Regions from separate parts of the Variovorax sp. PBS-H4 genome, predicted to be linked through region 2. Evidence: riboswitches for the same ligand, from Rfam matches in the RefSeq annotation. Region 2 holds a riboswitch; the other holds the start of a gene.

Region 1 (4,409 bases), 2.2 Mb from region 2:
GACAAGCCCTTTTTGCCCGCACATCGGAGCTGGCCACGGACCCTTGCGGATCGTCATCAGCCCTCTCCCCTGCTTTGACGCCGCGCCGAGAATTTCAGGCCCAGGCACAGCGGCAAAGCAATGGCGGGCAACAGCGCCATTAGCAGGAAGCCGCCGGCTCCGAGGCGTGCATAGAGCATTCCGGTCGACATGGTCAGAAGCGCTGTCACCAGTCCTGGTCCGAGTGCATACATGGCTTGGCCGGTCGCGGCAAGATGCCGAGGCACGGTGGTGCCCATGAGGCGCATACACGCGAGATGCAGAAGCGCAAACGTCAATCCATGCAGGGGCTGTACGAGTGCCAGCGCCCAGGGATCGGTCGAAGACGCCACCACGAGCCATCGCACGACAGCCGCCGTGCACGCGATCGCAGCTGCACCACTCGACCCGAGCGAATCGAGCCATCGAGGTCCGATGAACACGAAGACCAGGACCTCCGCGACAACGGCTTCGGACCACAGGACACTGATCGTGGCCTGGCTCACGCCTGCTGCGTTCCATCGGATGACAGCGAATGCGTCATGCATGGCATGGCTGCCGTAGACCAGGGCCGCGATGAGGAGCATGCGCCGGAACACGACGATCCCCAGCAGTTCCCCGATGGCCGCGAAGGATGATCGTTCAGGGGCGACGCGGGTGTTGTCACCCCGCGCTGGCAGCAGCATGGTGCTTGCTGCTGCGAGCAGAAGGAGTGTCCCATGCATCCATGCGATCGATGTGAGTGCCGTCCAGCCGATGACTTGGCCAGCGACCAGCGTTCCGAACACGAAGGCGGCCGATGCCGCACCTCGTACCCAGCCATATTCGAACCTCGTTGCGGATGAAGCGGCCGACTTCGAAGCATCCAGCGCCAAGGCGTCGGCAAGCGACGTGGTTGGTGTGAGCGCAGCTTCATGGCAGAGCCGGACGACCAGAAAGATCCAGAACCCGCCGACCCAGGGAAGCCCAAGTGCAAGGCAGGCAGCAAGGGCCGCAGCGGCGGCCAGCACGTGACTCAACCGCTCCAAGCGATCTGCCAGGCGCGCTGCAACCGGGCCGGCAATCAGCCGTACGATGGTCCCGAGTCCCAGCAGAAGCCCGATCTGCTCGGGTGACATCCCTCGCGTTTCGAAAAAGCGAGGCCAGAAGGGCGACGCCACCCCGAATGATGCGTACAGCAACACATAGAGAAGGATGAAGGATCGCAACGCGTGAGGCTGGGGCGTTCGCATGGCGCATGTTCGGGTTTCAGGTGCGCATCGTCACAGAACGCGGGGAGCGTCGGGGGCGGGATTACCCAAGCGCCGAGCGCCCCGCCGGATGCGGGTACCCGGCGCGCAGAAGCGCTTGGCGGTGCGGGCCGCGCCCTCTACAATCTGCCTCACTGCAGGAGAGCGGGCCGCTGCGAGGCGGCCCCACCGAAGGCGCAAACTCCCATAAACGCTCAGGTCCGCTCGCAACAACGAGCCTGTACTGCATCAACTGTCAAAGCCGTCTGGAGAGCCATCACACCACGTGATGCACCGAAGGAGCAAACCCGCTGCGGGCGCAGCGGGCGAATCTCTCAGGTACCGAGGACAGGGGGAGCGGCAACTTGGACGCATGGTCCGGTTGCTTTCTTTTCGAGCTTCCGTTTCCGTTGCGTTCGAGCGCTGCAACCTCAAAGGTGCATGAAATGCGCGTGATCGTTCTTGGTGCCGGCCTGCTCGGCGTGACTTCCGCTTACTACCTCCAGCAACTCGGCCACGAAGTGACCGTGGTCGACCGGCAGGCCACACCGGCTGCCGAAACCAGCTTTGCCAATGGCGGCCAGATCTCCGTCAGCCACGCCGAACCCTGGGCCAACCCGAGTGCGCCGCTCAAGGTGCTGCAATGGCTCGGCAAGGAAGATGCGCCGCTCCTGTTCCGCATCCGGGCAGACATGCGCCAGTGGCTCTGGGGCCTGCAGTTCCTGCGCGAATGCACGCCGGCGCGCACGCGCCACAACATCGAGCAGATCGTGCGGCTGGGCACCTACAGCCGCGAAACGCTGCAGCAGTTGCGCCGCGAAACCGGCCTTGCCTATCACCAGCGCACCCAGGGCATCCTGCACTTCTATACGACGCAGAAGGAATTCGATGGGGCGTTGAAGCCGGCTGAGCAGATGCGCGCGCTGGGCTGCGAGCGGCAGGTGATCTCGGCGGACAAGGCGGTGGAGATCGAGCCCGCACTGGCCCACATCCGCTCTCACCTGGCGGGGGCTACCTACACGGCCGAGGACGAATCAGGCGACGCCAACCGCTTTGCGCGCGAACTGGTCAGGCTTGCGTCCGCGGCCGGCGTGAACTTCCTCATGAGCCACACCGTGACCGCGCTGCGCGAATCCGGCGGCAGCATCGACCATGTGGAAGCGACGGACGACGAAGGCCGCTTCCAGCGCATCCGCGGCGATGCCTTCGTGCTGGCGATGGGCTCGCTGAGCCCGCTGTACGCCGCACCGCTCGGCATCAAGCTGCCGATCTACCCGGCCAAGGGCTATTCGGTGACGCTGCCTGTCAAGGACGCATCGAAAGCGCACCAGGTCTCCCTGACCGACGACGAATACAAGCTGGTGTTCTCGCGCTACACCTCCGAGAGCGGCGACCGCCTGCGCATCGCCGGCACGGCTGAGCTCAATGGCTACGACCGCGACCTGAACCGCGTGCGCTGCGAAGCCATCGTGCGGCGCGTCGAAGAACTGTTCCCGGGCGCCGGCGATACCCGCCAGGCCCAGTTCTGGACTGGCCTGCGGCCGGCAACGCCGAGCAACGTGCCGCTGATCGGAAAAACAAAGCTGCCGAACCTGTTCCTCAACACCGGCCATGGCACGCTGGGATGGACGCACGCCTGCGGCTCGGGCAAATCGATCGCGCGCATCGTGAGCGGGCTCGCGCCCGAGGTGGACTTCGCGTTCACCGGGCTGCACGACGGGACGAAAGGCATCCGGCAGCCTGCCTCATCCACCCCTTGGCTGCAGCGCTGACGACCTGCCTGCTGCACGCACGCGGTTCAACACGTGCGTGCAGCTTGACTGCTCTTACTCGATCGCCTTGCCCATGTCCTCGACCACCTTCTTGGCGTCGCCGAAGACCATCATGGTCTTGTCCATGTAGAACAGCTCGTTGTCCAGCCCGGCATAGCCCGCGGCCATGCTGCGCTTGTTCACGATCACCGTCTTGGCCTTGTAGGCCTCCAGGATCGGCATGCCGTAGATCGGCGTGCCCTTGGTGAGCGCGGCCGGGTTCACCACGTCGTTGGCCCCCAGGATGATCGCCACGTCGGCCTGCGCGAACTCGCCGTTGATGTCCTCCATCTCGAACACCTGGTCGTAGGGCACCTCGGCCTCCGCCAGCAGCACGTTCATGTGCCCCGGCATGCGCCCGGCCACCGGGTGGATCGCGTACTTCACCGTCACGCCCTTCTCGGTGAGCTTCTGCGCCAGCTCGTTGACCGCGTGCTGCGCGCGCGCCACCGCCAGCCCATAGCCGGGCACGATGATCACGGTCTCGGCGTTGGAGAGCATGTAGGCCGCGTCGTCGGCGCTGCCGCTCTTGACCGGGCGCTGCTCCTGGGCCGCGCCCGTGGCCGTTGCCGCCTCGCCGCCGAAGCCGCCCAGGATCACGTTGAAGAACGAGCGGTTCATCGCCTTGCACATGATGTAGCTCAGGATCGCCCCCGAGCTGCCCACCAGCGAGCCCGCCACGATCAGCATGGCGTTGTTCAGGCTGAAGCCGATGCCCGCGGCCGCCCAGCCCGAGTAGCTGTTGAGCATCGACACCACCACCGGCATGTCCGCCCCGCCGATCGGGATGATGATCAGCACCCCCATCACGAAGGCCAGCAGCAGCATCAGGAAGAAGGCAGTCCAGCTCTCGGTGGCCATGTACACCAGCCCCAGGCCGATGGTCGCGAGCCCCAGCACCAGGTTGAGCATGTGCTGGCCCTTGAACTGCACCGGCGCACCCTGGAACAGGCGGAACTTGTACTTGCCCGAGAGCTTGCCGAAGGCGATGACCGAGCCGCTGAAGGTGATGGCGCCGATGGCCGCGCCCAGGAACAGCTCCAGCCGGTTGCCCGCCGGAATCGCCCAGCGCGCCAGGCCGTCGACCACGTAGGCACCCTCGGGCGTGTTGCCCCCGATGAGCGCAGCCACCGGAGGCGGCGTGATGCCGAAGGCCCACGGCTCGACCACGGCCGCCACCGCGATGAAGACAGCCGCCAGACCGATCATGCTGTGGAAGAAGGCGACCAGCTCGGGCATCTGGGTCATCTCGACAGTCTTGGCGCGGTAGGCGCCGTAGCCGCCGCCCACCACCAGGCCCAGCAGCACCCAGGCCATGCCCTGGCCCCTGCCGCCGGCGAGCTGCACGATC
Region 2 (4,409 bases):
GGCGTGTGGGTGCCGTAGTAGCCCTGGCCGATAAAGCTCCTCGCCACCTTGTTCTTCGCCGCGATGGCGCGCAGCTCGGCCAGCGCGCCGGCTTCAGTGACCGGCGCAGGCAGGCGCATCGCGTGGCTTCGGCGGATGGCGGGCGGCACGATGCCGTCGATCAGCTCGGCGCGCGTCCTCGAGCCGACGGCAGCGAGCATGCGCGTCTCGTCCGCGGCCTCGATCCCGATATGGCGTGCGATGAATTCGCCTGCGTTCTCGAGATCGGCGAGGGTGGGCGGGGAAGGCGGGGTGGACTTCGGCATGGAGTGTGAGCAGGGTGGCGGGATCAGGAAACCTTGGCAGTCCGCTTTCAGGCCTCGTCGGCGAACTTGTCGTAGGCGGTCTTGTCGAGCAGGGCCTCGATTTGGGCAGGCTCCGTGATCTTCATCTTGAAGAACCAGCCTTCGCCTTCGGGCGCGCTGTTGGCCAGCGAGGGATCGGCACGCAGCGCCTCGTTGACCTCGGTGACCTCGCCGGCGACCGGCATGAACACGTCGGCCGCTGCCTTGACCGACTCGACCACGCCGGCGACCTCGCCCTGCGCATAGCCTTGGCCGACCTGCGGCAGATCGACGAAGACCACGTCGCCCAGCGCGTCCTGCGCATGCAGCGTGATGCCCACGGTCGCGGTGTCGCCCTCGGCGTTCACCCACTCGTGGTCCTTGGTGTACTTGATGGTCATGGAATGGCTCCTGGGGAAGAAATGGAAACTTGAAGGGTGACGTCGAACAGCGGGCCTTCAGCCTCGGTAGTAGCGCGCGGGAACGAAGGGCAGGGTGCTGACCTCCATCGCCACCGGCTTGCCGCGCACGATGGCCTGGATTCGGGTGCCGGGCGCTGCGTACGCAAGCGCCACATAGCCCATTGCGATCGGCCGATCCACCGTGGGGCCGAGCAGCCCGCTGGTGACCCGCCCGATATCGACGCCCTCGAAGGATTGCAGCAGCGTGCCGTCGCGCACCGGTACGCGCTCCAGCGCCACCAGTCCGACGCGCTTGCGCGTGAGCGTCTCGTGGTCGAGATGGCCCGCGGTGCCGGCGTCTGCCGTGAGCTGCGCCAGCACGCGGTCCGCCCCCGGAAAGCCGCCTTCTCGCGCGCCGCCGCTGCGCCGCACCTTCTGGATCGCCCAGTTGAGCGAGGCCTCGACCGGGCTGGTGGTGGTGTCGATGTCGTTGCCGTAGAGGCACAGGCCGGCTTCCAGCCGCAGCGAGTTGCGTGCCCCCAGGCCGACGGGCTGTACTTCGGGCTGCGCCAGCAGCAGCCGGGCCAGGGCCTCCGCATCGTTTGCGGCAACCGAGATCTCGAAGCCGTCCTCGCCGGTGTAGCCGCTGCGGGTCGCGAAGGCCGCGATGCCGCCGATCTGCACCGCGCCGCCGGTCATGAAGACGAATCGCTCGATGCCGGGCGACAGGCGTGCCAGCACGGCCGCGGCCTGGGGCCCCTGCAGGGCAAGCAGGGCGTGATCGGGCATCGGCTGCACCTGGCAGCGCTGTCCGATGCTGGCCTGGATGTGCGCGATGTCGCCCGCCTTGCACGCGCCGTTGACGATCACGAAGATCGAATCGTGCCCCTCGTTGAAGAACATCAGGTCATCGAGGATGCCGCCCTCGTCGTTCAGCAACAGGCCGTAGCGTTGCTTGCCGGGCGAAAGGCCGATCACGTCGACCGGCATCAGGGTCTCGAAGGCGGCAGCGGCTTCGGCCCCCACCAGGCGCAGCTGGCCCATGTGGGAAATGTCGAACAGGCCGGCCGAAGTGCGCGTGTGTCTGTGCTCGGCCATCAGGCCGGCGGGGTATTGCACCGGCATCGAGTAGCCCGCAAAGGGCACCATGCGGGCGCCGAGCTCGATGTGCAGGTCGTGCAGCGGGGTCTTTTGCAGATCGTCGGAAGCGGAGGCCAAGGCACTCTCCATCAGGTCAGGGGCAGTCCGGATCCATGGCAGTCAAGCCATGGGCCACCCCTGCTGTCCGCTTTACCTGAGAGATTCGCCCCACGATCGGGGTTTGCTCCTTCGGTGGGCGACCCTCGCTTCAATACAAAGCGCCGCCTCTCTCCAGCAAGGAAACGCCCGCAACCTCGGGCGCCTCGTCAGTCCTTTTGCCTGAGCGTTCGGGCCTCGTTCAATGGGCCCTGCGCCTTCGGCGGCCCCACCTCCGGGGCTCTCTCCTGACCGGGCGAGTGTAAGGGAAAGGGCCTTACGAACGCTCCAGCCGCAGCCGGCGCAGCAGGAATTTCTCCCAAAGCTTGTCCGCGAGGAACTGCAGGGAGCGCCGGATGTGCTCGCGTGCGTTGCGGGCGTCATAAGGCGAGCGGATGTCGGCGCCGAGCTGCCGGGCGCGCAGGCTCAGCATGTGCTCCGACAGGCAGCAGCGCGCCTTCATGCGCAGGTCCTCGAAGTTCTCGGGGCCCAGCGGGCTGGCCTTGTGCCATTCGTGGTCCCACTTGAAGCGGCGCTTTTTCTGCACGCCCTGGCCGTCGTCGCTGATGAGCCAGGCGGACACGAAATCGACATAGGCCTCGCCCACATGGTCGCGGAAGACGCCCCGTTCCGGCTCGAAGCGCTCGTTGACCAGCGAATCGAGCAGCGCGTTGCCCGGCGAGAGCGTACCCAGCCGGTGGCGCAGGGTGTCGTTCATGGCGAAGCAGTAGGTCGACACCCATTCGAGCAGTGGTCCCATGGGCGTCATGGTCGAGCGCGGGAAGTCGTTGATCTCGCCGAACAGCCAGGGGCCCGGGTGCAGCGCGAGCTTGCCGATCTCGCCGCCGAAGCGCTCCAGCCGGCGCTCGCTCCAGGCGTGGTTGAGGGCGACCGTGTCGTTCGAGAAGAGCCAGACATCCGGCTGCTCGCCTCGGGAGAGCAATGTCTCGACGCCGCGGTCCCAGCCGGAGAACTCCCGGTTGCTGTTGTCGCCCGGGACCACCAGGCCCTGCTCCGAAGCCATGCCGGTCGCGCTTTCGGCCGGCCTGGGGCGGGCGTTGTCGACGATCACGCTCGAGAAGCGGTCGCCGTCCTGGGCGAGGCGGGTTCGCAGCCTTTCCAGGACCTGGAGCGAACGGTCGCGGTGCTGGTCGCCGAATTCCAAGTGAACGAAACCGTAGCTTGTCATGCGTGCAGGGAGAGAAGAAATCAGGTGCGGCGGGGCTCAACCCCATGCGTTGCGCGGCCTTGCGAGCTGCGCAAATGTTAGTGCCTTGATGCAGAAAGCGACGATGCTGTCAGCAAGAGCGGGGAAACCCCAAGCCTATTCACGAACGAGGGGTCGCGTTTGTCAGCGAAGACGCCGTATGGCCGACCGCCCTGTAACCCGTTGTTCTCACGACCGCACGCCTCCTCGCAAGGCGCGCAGGTTGAACGCGGACCGAACGGGCTCGGGCCGCCGTGCCTGGACTACCTCGAATAGACCAGGTCTCGCAGCCCCAGCGAAATGCCCGGCACGTAAGTGATGACCATCAGGCAGGCCAGGATTACCAGTACGAAGGGAACCAGGTGCGCGACCATGCGGTCGAGCGAGATGCGAGCGACCGTGCAGGCTGCGAACAGGTTGACCCCGAAAGGCGGCGTGATCATGCCCAGCGCCAGGTTGACCACCATCACCAGCCCGAAGTGCACCGGGTCGATGCCGAAGTGCATCGCCACCGGCGCGAGGATCGGCGCCAGCACGATGATCGCGGCGCTGGTTTCGATGAACATGCCGATGACGAAGAGCGCGGCGTTGACGCCGAGCAGGAACATGGCCGGCGACTTCAGCACGGCCTCGAGCCAGTGGCCGATCGCCTCGGGCACGCCGGCGCGAGTGATCAGGAAGGCGAACAGGCCGGCGTTGGCGATGATGAACATGATCACCGACGACGAGATCACCGACTTGCGCAGTACGGCGTAGAGCTGTGGCAGCTTGATCTCGCGGTAGATCAGCATGCCGACGACGAGGGCGTAGAGCACGGCCACGGCAGAGGCTTCGGTGGGCGTGAAGATGCCGCCGTAGATGCCGCCAAGAATGATCACCGGCATCAGCAGTGCCCAGCCCGCTCGCCAGGTGGCCACGCCGACACTCAGCCGGCCGTCGCCGTCGTTCTTGCCGAGGCCCTTGAACTTGCAGTAGACATAGACGAAGGCCATCAGCGCCAGGCTGATCAGGATGCCGGGGCCGAACCCGGCGATGAACAGCTCGCCGATCGACACCTCGGCGCTCACACCGTAGAGGATCATCGGGATCGAGGGCGGGATGATCACGCCCAGCTCCGCGCTCGTGGCCTGCAGCGCCGCCGCGTAGCTGGTCGGGTAGCCGTGCTTGATCAGCGCCGGGATCAGGATGGCGCCGATGGCGAAGGTGGTGGCGACCGAAGAGCCCGACACCGCGGCGAAGATC

The links. Region 2 has a riboswitch for glycine ahead of gcvT (glycine cleavage system aminomethyltransferase GcvT). Riboswitches for the same ligand answer to the same signal wherever they lie in the genome.
Region 1: it holds a riboswitch for glycine, as region 2 does, so the genes downstream of both, E5CHR_RS24405 (D-amino acid dehydrogenase) here and gcvT (glycine cleavage system aminomethyltransferase GcvT) in region 2, are expected to answer to the same signal.

Annotation. Positions count from the first base shown of each region.
Region 1 covers NZ_LR594675.1:5,111,773-5,116,181, forward strand. Annotated here, with positions in the region: gene E5CHR_RS24400 (MFS transporter) at 57-1,250, opposite strand; glycine riboswitch at 1,396-1,499, shown strand; glycine riboswitch at 1,504-1,609, shown strand; gene E5CHR_RS24405 (D-amino acid dehydrogenase) at 1,694-3,019, shown strand; gene E5CHR_RS24410 (NAD(P)(+) transhydrogenase (Re/Si-specific) subunit beta) at 3,074-4,409, opposite strand, start outside.
Region 2 covers NZ_LR594675.1:2,959,032-2,963,440, forward strand. Annotated here, with positions in the region: gene gcvP (aminomethyl-transferring glycine dehydrogenase) at 1-305, opposite strand, end outside; gene gcvH (glycine cleavage system protein GcvH) at 353-724, opposite strand; gene gcvT (glycine cleavage system aminomethyltransferase GcvT) at 782-1,954, opposite strand; glycine riboswitch at 1,996-2,109, opposite strand; glycine riboswitch at 2,122-2,221, opposite strand; gene E5CHR_RS13905 (hypothetical protein) at 2,238-3,125, opposite strand; gene E5CHR_RS13910 (TRAP transporter large permease) at 3,431-4,409, opposite strand, start outside.